Regions from separate parts of the Paenibacillus violae genome, predicted to be linked through region 1. Evidence: predicted binding sites of a transcription regulator. Region 1 holds the regulator's gene; the other holds the start of a gene.

Region 1 (4,664 bases):
TTTGCGTACACCCTCCATTGCTGATGTGGATAAATCAGGTAATATTTCAGCTTCCGAAGCTACTTTGCTAGGGCTAGCCCTTTCATTGGACGCATTTGGAGCGGGTATTGGCGCTGCATTAATTGGTTTTGTTCCTTTGTTAACGGCATCCGTTATTTCGATTTCGAGCGGTTCGTTTATTGCACTAGGCTTGCGCATTGGCTTTCGTTACGCGGAAATGACGTGGATGAAGAAGTTATCTATTCTTCCGGGGTGTGTACTTATACTTATGGGTTTATTGAAAATGCTGTAGTAACAGGAAAACATTTAGGAGAGATTTGCCTATGAATATCGGGTTAACAGGAGGAATCGCTTGCGGCAAAAGCACAGTTAGCGCCATGCTGGTTAGCCGCGGCGCCCTATTAGTAGATGCGGATCAAATTGCGCGCGATGTTGTCCAGCCCGGCAGCCCTGTTCTCGAACAGGTTGCTGCGCATTTTGGACAAGCGGTCATTCAGGAAGACGGCTCACTGCACCGTAAAAAGCTGGGTGAGATCGTATTTGGGAATACGGATGCCCGTAAACAACTAGAACACATCTTGCACCCGCCTATCCGCAGGATGATCAGAGAACAGATGGAAGCGTATGAGAAGCAATTTCCTGACAAACTGGTTGTCGTCGATATTCCTTTATTGTTTGAATCGAACCTATCTTTTATGTTCGAAGAGGTTCTGGTCGTGTATGTGCCTCCTCACATTCAAGTAGAACGTTTAATGCGAAGAGACAACTTAACGGAAAGCGCGGCCAACAAGCGAATCAACGCGCAGATGTCGATAGAAGAAAAACGCAAATTGGCGGATATCGTGATCGACAACAGCGGAACCTGGGAAGATACCTTATCTTCGGTCGAACGGTTTTGGCTAGGGAAGGGGCTTTCATGAAGTTTTTGCGCAAAAAACGAGTGTTCGCCCTTTTACTCGTTTGTTTCGTTCTAGTCCTCTTTATGAACAGCAATTTTATAGGAAGAAAGTTGTATCCAATCTATTTTGAGCAGGAAATTAAGCAAAGTGCGGCGAAGCACAATATAGACCCTTTTCTCATTGCAGCCATCATCAGGGTGGAGACGAACTATAAGCATCATTTGGAATCGAAAAAAGGTGCTTTGGGGCTTATGCAGTTGATGCCGGACACGGCAGAATGGATTGTAGAGTCCACGAATTTAGGACCACATACCCAGGAGGATTTGTTAAAAGCGGATGTGAACATTAATCTCGGTTCTTGGTATTTAAGCTGGCTGAACAAGCATTACAATGGAAATTTAATTTATGCGATTGCAGCTTACAATGCAGGACAAGGGAATGTGAATAAATGGAAGCAAACGAACGTTTGGGACGGCTCACAAGAGCGCATTGACCAAATCCCATTCGGCGAAACGCGTCATTATGTTCAGAGAGTTATTTATTATTACGAGAAATACACAAAGCTTTACTCCGAACAAGAACAATGGAAGAGTGAGCAAATGAAGTCTCTACATAACAAAGAAGCATTGGACTAGCTCCTTTGTGGGGGCTTAAAGTCCAATGCTTCCCGTTTGCAGATTCAGCGGCTACTTCTACTCAAGATTACTTGAATTGACCAGCCAAAGATTGTTCTGCGATTTGCACCAGGCGACGAGTAATGTGACCACCGATGGCACCAGTGTCACGAGTAGCCATGTTACCGTAGTATCCATCTTGTGGGATAGAGATACCAAGTTCTTGGGCTACTTCGTATTTCAACTGATCCAACGCTGCGTTAGCTTGAGGAACAACTAGTGTGTTGCTGTTTCCTGCGCTCATGTCTGTTCACCTCCTTGTCGGTTGGTACTAGTATTGTGCGCACTTCTTCATCGTTCATGACATGTAACATATGGTAATCCATCAGATAGAAGAGAAAGGAGAGATAGCGAATGAAGTGTCCGTTCTGTGATTATTCCGGTACGAAAGTGCTTGACTCACGTTCAGCTAATGAAAACAAATCGATCCGCCGTCGCCGGGAATGTGAGAAATGCGCCCGAAGATTCACCACCTTTGAGATGGTGGAAGAAACTCCGCTTATTGTGATTAAAAAAGATGGCAGCAGGGAAGAATTTAGTCGTGAGAAAATATTAAGAGGCTTAATACGTGCCTGTGAGAAACGTCCGGTGTCTATGGAGAGACTCGAGATGCTTGTATCCGAAGTTGAGATGCAGCTTCGCACGACGGCTCATGCGGAAGTAGACAGTTTAGGCATTGGCGAAATCGTCATGGAGCAATTGTACCCAGTCGATGAAGTGGCTTACATTCGCTTCGCCTCCGTTTACCGGCAATTCAAGGACATTAACATGTTCCTCAAAGAGTTAACGCAAATATTGGGAAAGCATGATCCCGGCCTACTCCGGGACAAATAAAGAAAGCCGGTTCTGATTCGTTCGATTGAACGTGATCAGATCGGCTTTTATTTGTTAGATAGAGTGAATAACCGTAGTGACTACTAAATTATTTGTCGTTGAAGTAGAAGAAGAGGTAGCCGTAAAGGAGAGCGTCTCCAAGACGACCGTAACGCCAATCGTAAGGGCATTGTTAATATGGTCCCCGAAACCGTGATGGTTGCAGTCAAATGCAAGGTAATCAAGCCTGAACTCATCGTCATTCTCCCTTTCTATCCTCAACTCAAGGACTAATCTAGTAATCTAGTATAGTATATGTTGTGTATTTGGAAATTATTGGATGTTAGCGTATGAAAATCCACTAAACTTTAAACCTTAAATCTGACAAAAAATAAGAAAAAGACAGCGGGATTCCCGTTGTCTTTTTGCTGTGTTTATTCTTAAAAAGCTATTATGGCGCGATTTCTTTCGATTTTAAAAAAAATAATGCTATAGACACCAACCGACTGCATTTTTGTGGGCGTTCGTGCATAATTCTGTTATTGGGTACGTTTGTCCAGTTCACTCCTAAGAAATTGAATAAACCGAATGGATTCTTCGTGGGACAGCAGGTTGTTATTAAACTTAAAGGAGAACATGTTCAAAATATCACTTTCCGGTAGATGCAGGTTAGCAATCAAGTGCTCCACATCCAAGCTCATGTTTCCATTCAACACAATTTTCTCCATCCTTTTCAGCTCCTCCTAGTCATTTCTACATTAATCGGACGGAGGCGGTCTTGGCAGCTGGCTGACATTTTGGACATGGAAATTAGTCCAAATTAGCCCCTATAGCTTTGCGTCACCACTTTTCAGTGGTTTTGCCTTTGTCGTGCCGATTAATGCTTGTAAGAAAACTATATCACATTATTTCCAATTATTACATCTATTCGAAGGATGGTTGAAGCATATGTCCGTCAAATCCAATCAAATTCCAGGTTTTTCTTATGAATTAGATATTATGAAGGTAGCTAGCTCCTTAGGAATTGATCAAGATCGATTATTGGCTTATGTGTATTCGAATATGGAGGCAAATAATCGGAGTGAGGATAGAGCCGCGCAGCCGATGATCAGGCTTGATGAGCATTCCTGATTACAAGAAAGAGCACTGCAACCATAGCGGCGGCAGTGCTCTTGATTATGGCGAAAGATTTACACCATAATTTTACAGATGTCATTCGTGAACTCAACCGGGTCTTGAAGCGGCAAGCCTTCGATGAGGAGTGCTTGGTTGTACAAGAGGGCCGTGTAAAGGTTCAGTTTCTCTTTGTCTTTTTCGAAAGCGTCCTTCAACGAGCCGAACACTTCATGGTTCATGTTGATTTCAAGAACTTTTTCAGCTTTCACATTCGGATTATTCGGCATCGCATTCAAGATTTTTTCCATCTCGATGGTTACGTCACCGTCTGTAGACAGGCAAACCGGATGCTTCTTGAGTCGTTTGGATGCTTTGACGTTCGTAACTTTACCGGACAATAAGCTGGTCATGTAGTCGAAAAGCTCTTTGTTATCGTTTTTGTCCGCTTCGGTTTCGGATTTATCATCAGCTTCAATGCCGAGATCGCCGCTGGAAACCGATTTGAATTCTTTTTCCTTGTAAGTCATGATCATTTTGATTGCGAATTCATCGATATCGTCTGTGAAATACAAGATTTCATAGCCTTTATCCGTAACAAGCTCCGTTTGCGGAAGCTTATCGATGCGCTCCATAGACTCCCCGGATGCATAGTAAATGTACTTCTGATCTTCCGGCATTCTCGCGATGTATTCGTCGAGTGTAACGAGCTTCTTCTCTTTGGAGGAGTGGAACATCAACAAGTCCTGCAGAACGTCTTTATGGGTGCCGTAGTCGCTGTAGACGCCGAATTTGAGCTGACGGCCAAACGCTTTGTAGAAGGTCTCGTATTTCTCTCTCTCATCCTTCAACATGGATTGAAGTTGGCCTTTGATTTTGCTCTGAATGTTTTTGGCAATCAACTTTAATTGACGATCATGCTGCAGCATCTCTCTGGAAATGTTCAGAGACAAGCTTTCGGAATCGACCATCCCTTTCACGAAGCTGAAATAGTCGGGCAGCAGGTCCGCGCATTTGTTCATGATCAAAACGCCATTGGCGTATAGCTCCAAGCCTTTTTCATATTCCTTGGAATAGTAGTCGAAAGGCATGCTTTCCGGAACAAAGAGGATCGCTTGGTAGACAACAGCTCCGTCCGCGCTAACATGAATATGCTTAAGCGGCT
Region 2 (4,664 bases), 240 kb from region 1:
GCGCTTTCATAACTTTTTCCATGGTAAAACAGATGAGGGGATCAGGGCGGGAGCTTGGAGAGGGAGAGGAATCGTAACTTAAGGCGGTTATGTGGTATGATAGAGGTTGTCTTTTGACAAGCATGGTTGGAAAGAAAGGGTGAAGATTTTGATGACGGCATGGCGATTTATACATACGGGAGATCGTTCTCCTGCTGAAAATATGGCTTTAGATGAAGCGATTTTGACCGCTCATAGCGAGGGAATCGTCCCTCCTACGGTGCGTTTTTATGGATGGAATCCAGCAACCCTGTCGATCGGTTATTTCCAAAAAGCAGCCGAGGTCGATCAGGAGGCCGTGGCCAATGAAGGGATTGGTTTCGTACGCCGCCCAACAGGAGGCAGAGCGGTTCTGCATGATAAGGAGCTGACCTACAGCATTATTGTAGCCGAGGATTATCCGGGCATTCCCCGAAATGTGACGGATGCTTACCGCGTCTTGAGCGAGGGGCTGCTGCAAGGTTTCCGTGCGTTAGGACTTAACGCTGAAATGGTGCAGCTTGCAAGCGATGAGGAGAAAGAGAAATATGCATCGGCAGGCTCAGCCGCTTGTTTCGATTCTCCATCCTGGTATGAGCTCGTGGTTGAGGGGCGTAAAGTCGCCGGCAGCGCGCAGGTACGGCAAAAGAACGTCGTGCTGCAGCACGGCTCGATTCTGCTGGATATGGATACGGATCAACTGTTCCGTATGCTGCGTTTCTCTAATGAGAAGGTGGCAGAGCGGATGAAGAAGAGTTTTTCGAAAAAAGCGGTGGCGATTAACGAGCTGCTGCGGGCGCAGGGGAAAGAAGCCGTTACCTTGGGGCAAGTTGAAGAAGCGTTCCGCCGTGAAATTGGTCTCGGTTTAGGTGTGAAGCTGGTTGAGGACTCGTTGACACCGTTTGAGATCGAATTGACCAATCGTCTTGTGCAAGAGAAGTATGGGACGGATGAGTGGAACTTTCGGCGATAATGGTGAGGCGTGGGGTTTGCTAAGCTTGGGTAGCTGAACCAGTAGGATAGGGGGAAATAGGGGAACTACAGGACGCTATTTAGGGGTAAAGTAGTTGTCGGGGGACTTGAACGGAACTCCAGGGTCTTATTTCTGGAAAATGCGGGCATATTCGTATGAAAGCTCCGAAATAACGGCCTGGAGTTCCCTTCCGTCGCTACACACGGTGGATTTCGCTGAAATAGCGCCCTGGCGTTCCTCGTGTGAGGATTTAAAAAACCTAAGGCAGATGCCTTAGGTTTTTTGCTGATTACGAGAACGTGCGAACAAACTCCTCTTGCAGCTTGCGGGTATATGCCCCTGGCGTGCCGGCTCCAATCGTGAGGCCATCCACTTCCAGAATTGGCGTTATTTCTACCGTTGTTCCTGTAATAAAGGCTTCGTCAGCCGCCATAAGCTGTTTCGTCGTAAAAGCCTCTTCTTTAACCGGTATTTCCAAAGCTCCAGCTAAACGCAATACGACTGCTCGGGTGATACCGTGCAAAATCAAATGATTCGCAGGATGCGTATAAAGCACGCCATCCTTGATCATCATCAGGTTAGATGCGCTGCACTCCGTCACCGTACCTTCTCGATGCAGTACAACCTCCTGCACGCCGTGATCGAGCGCTGCTTGCTTGGCCATGACGTTGGGCAGCAGATTGAGCGTTTTGAGATCGCATCTTAACCAGCGAATATCGGCAAACGTAATAGCTTTAATCCCGTTATGTATGGTTGCCGTTGGTCTAGGGACTTCCGTGCAATAGGCCAGCATGATCGGTTCTGCCTGAGTCGGAAACGGATGCGCGCGTGGAGCTTCCCCTCGGGTGATTTGCAGATATAAGGTGCCTTCGATCAGCTTATTTTTGTCCACCAGCTCTGTGAGAATTTGACCGATTTTTTCGATGGTATAAGGGAGGGTAAGCCGCACCTCGCTGGCGGTTCTTTGAAGCCTCTGCATATGGGCGTCTTGCTCATACAGTTGGCCCCGATAGACACGGAAAACTTCATAAATACCGTCTCCGAAATAATAACCGCGATCATCGGGCGAGAGCTGAATATCATCTTTATTCATAAATTCATTTTTATAAAAATACATGTCTCTAACCTCTCCTTAGGAAAAATAAATAACGAACAAATGTTCTAAAGTTGAGCGAATTGTGGTATCCTAAATACAGGTTAGCAGAGGAATCCGCTATCGTCAAAAGCAACGAACCGCCAGCTCGCTTTCTATAAAATAAAGAGAGATTTCGAGGAAATTCTAGCTAAAGCGATATTTACTTGTTTTATTAAACAAAATTGGTCCTTTGGCCATTCGAAGGTCCATATCTAGTGTTGTATAATGGATTTCTCACACCAGATATTGTAATTTTCAATTTAGTTGGAGCTGAATCTGTAGCTTATTGGGAGGGCATTTATCAATGGGGATTTCGCAATCAGGTAAGAGGCTGGAAGGGTTAAGCGAGAAAATATTTTTGGATCGCTATGCGCTTAAGAATGCGGATACGAGCTTTGCTAAAGTGGGAGACACCGTACTCGTATTGACGAAGGATGATCCCAAATTCCCAGCCAAAGAAGTAGGCGAAATAATTAGCCGTGAAGGCGACATCGTGCAAGTAAGAACACGCAGTGGCGAGACAGTCAAATCTGCAGTTGAGAAGCTTACATTAAACATAGAAAAGACACCGGAAGAAATGTGGGATCGTTTGGCCGGAGCCATGGCATCCGTGGAAACGACACCCGAGAAACGCAAGGAATGGACGGAGAAATTCAGATATATTTTGGATGATTGGAAACTTGTTCCAGGTGGACGAATTGCAGCAGGAGCGGATGCAAGCGACGAGTTAACGTTGTTCAACTGTTATGTGATCCCATCTCCTCACGATAGCCGTGGCGGCATTATGAGCACACTTTCAGAAATGACGGAAATCATGTCACGCGGCGGTGGTGTGGGAATCAATCTGTCTTCCCTTCGACCACGCCGTTCCGTTGTCAAAGGAGTTAACGGCTCTTCGAGCGGTGCTGTATCTTGGGGCGGCTTGTTTAGCTATACAACAGGTCTGATTGAGCAAGGCGGAAGCCGTCGTGGCGCACTCATGCTGATGATCAATGACTGGCATCCTGATCTGGAAGATTTCATTACGGTGAAGTCAACGATGGGACAAATCACCAATGCCAATTTATCCGTTTGCGTAAGCAATGGATTTATGAAGGCCGTGAAGGAAGATTTGGAGTGGGAACTCGTTTTCCCGGATACGACGGATCCTGAATATAACGAGAAATGGGACGGCAATTTGGAAGCTTGGAAACAACTTGGCAAAGCCGTCAAGCCTTACCGCACAGTAAGAGCTCGTGAGGTGTGGCACACGATTATTGAGTCCGCTTGGAAATCGGCTGAGCCTGGTGTTGTGTTCATGGAATACTACAACCAAATGTCGAATAGCTGGTATTTCAATCCGATTATTTGTACGAATCCGTGTGGGGAGCAGGGGCTTCCGGCTTGGGGAGTTTGCAACTTGTCGGCGATTAACTTATCCAAATTTTATGATGCAGAGAAACATGATGTTGATTGGGTTGATCTGGCTACGGTTGTTCGCTACTCGACGCGTTTCCTTGATAATGTCATTGACAAAACGCCTTATCATTTTGAAGAAAACCGTGAGAATCAACAGAAGGAACGCCGCGTAGGCTTAGGATCAATGGGCTTGGCGGAACTAATGATTAAGTTGAAAATTCGTTACGGCAGTCCGGAATCCTTAGCATTTTTGGACAAAATCTACGGCTTCATGGCAAGAGAAGCTTATCTGGCATCAGCGGAAATCGCCTCTGAAAAAGGATCTTTCCAAGCGTTTGTTGCAGATAAGTTCCTGGAAAGCGGCTTTATGAAAAATATGACCAAGGTATTCCCGGAAGTTGGCGAAGCCATTAAGAACAGCGGAATGCGCAACGTAACGGTCATCACGCAGGCTCCGACGGGAAGCACAGGGACGATGGTTGGCACTTCGACGGGGATTGAGCCGTATTTTGCCTTTGAATATTTCCGTCAAAGCCGTCTGGGCTTTGATAAACAATATGTGCCGATTGCTCAAGAATGGAAGGACGCTAATCCGAATCAGGAATTGCCGGATTACTTTGTAACTTCCATGACCTTAACGGCTGAAGATCATATTCGAGCACAAGCAGCGATCCAGAAATGGGTTGACAGCTCGATCTCCAAAACAGCGAATTGCCCATCCGATTTCACAGTTGAAGAGACCAAACGGTTGTATGAATTGGCTTTTGATTTGGGTTGTAAAGGCGTTACCATCTACCGTGATGGAAGCCGTGATGTGCAAGTTCTTAGCACAAGTTCAGACAAGAAAGAGGAGAAGAAAGTTGAGAAGGCAGAAGCAGCACCTGTTGCTGTAGCTGCGGAAGCTGTGAAAGAAGAAGCCAGCTTAACGAATCTTTCAGGCAAGCTTGCGGTTAATGTTGACGCCAAAACAGAGCAAGTTTTCGATAAGCAATATAAGCGCCGCCCGCAAATTCTGCGAGGCGCAACCTATAAAGTGAATACTCCATTCGGCATGGCGTATATTACGATTAATGATATGAACGGAACGCCGAGTGAAATATTCCTCAACGTGGGGAAAGCCGGATCAGACGTTTTTGCGAT

What was found. The regulator NrdR, encoded in region 1, represses ribonucleotide reductase genes. The targets are predictions, from matches to a motif close to AACACNATATATNGTGTT.
Region 2: RQP52_RS23240 (adenosylcobalamin-dependent ribonucleoside-diphosphate reductase) is a predicted target of NrdR. The motif match lies at 2,362-2,379, and genes of this name have one in related genera.

Annotation. Positions count from the first base shown of each region.
Region 1 is NZ_JAWCUD010000009.1:276,051-280,714, reverse strand. Features, by position in the region: gene RQP52_RS24480 (MntP/YtaF family protein) at 1-292, shown strand, start outside; gene coaE (dephospho-CoA kinase) at 324-920, shown strand; gene RQP52_RS24470 (lytic transglycosylase domain-containing protein) at 917-1,534, shown strand; gene RQP52_RS24465 (alpha/beta-type small acid-soluble spore protein) at 1,602-1,817, opposite strand; gene nrdR (transcriptional regulator NrdR) at 1,928-2,407, shown strand; gene RQP52_RS24455 (hypothetical protein) at 2,462-2,668, opposite strand; gene RQP52_RS24450 (hypothetical protein) at 2,926-3,114, opposite strand; cyclic di-GMP riboswitch class I at 3,164-3,260, opposite strand; gene RQP52_RS24445 (hypothetical protein) at 3,335-3,517, shown strand; gene htpG (molecular chaperone HtpG) at 3,577-4,664, opposite strand, start outside.
Region 2 is NZ_JAWCUD010000009.1:35,689-40,352, reverse strand. Features, by position in the region: gene RQP52_RS23250 (lipoate--protein ligase family protein) at 152-991, shown strand; gene dat (D-amino-acid transaminase) at 1,281-2,108, opposite strand; gene RQP52_RS23240 (adenosylcobalamin-dependent ribonucleoside-diphosphate reductase) at 2,431-4,664, shown strand, end outside.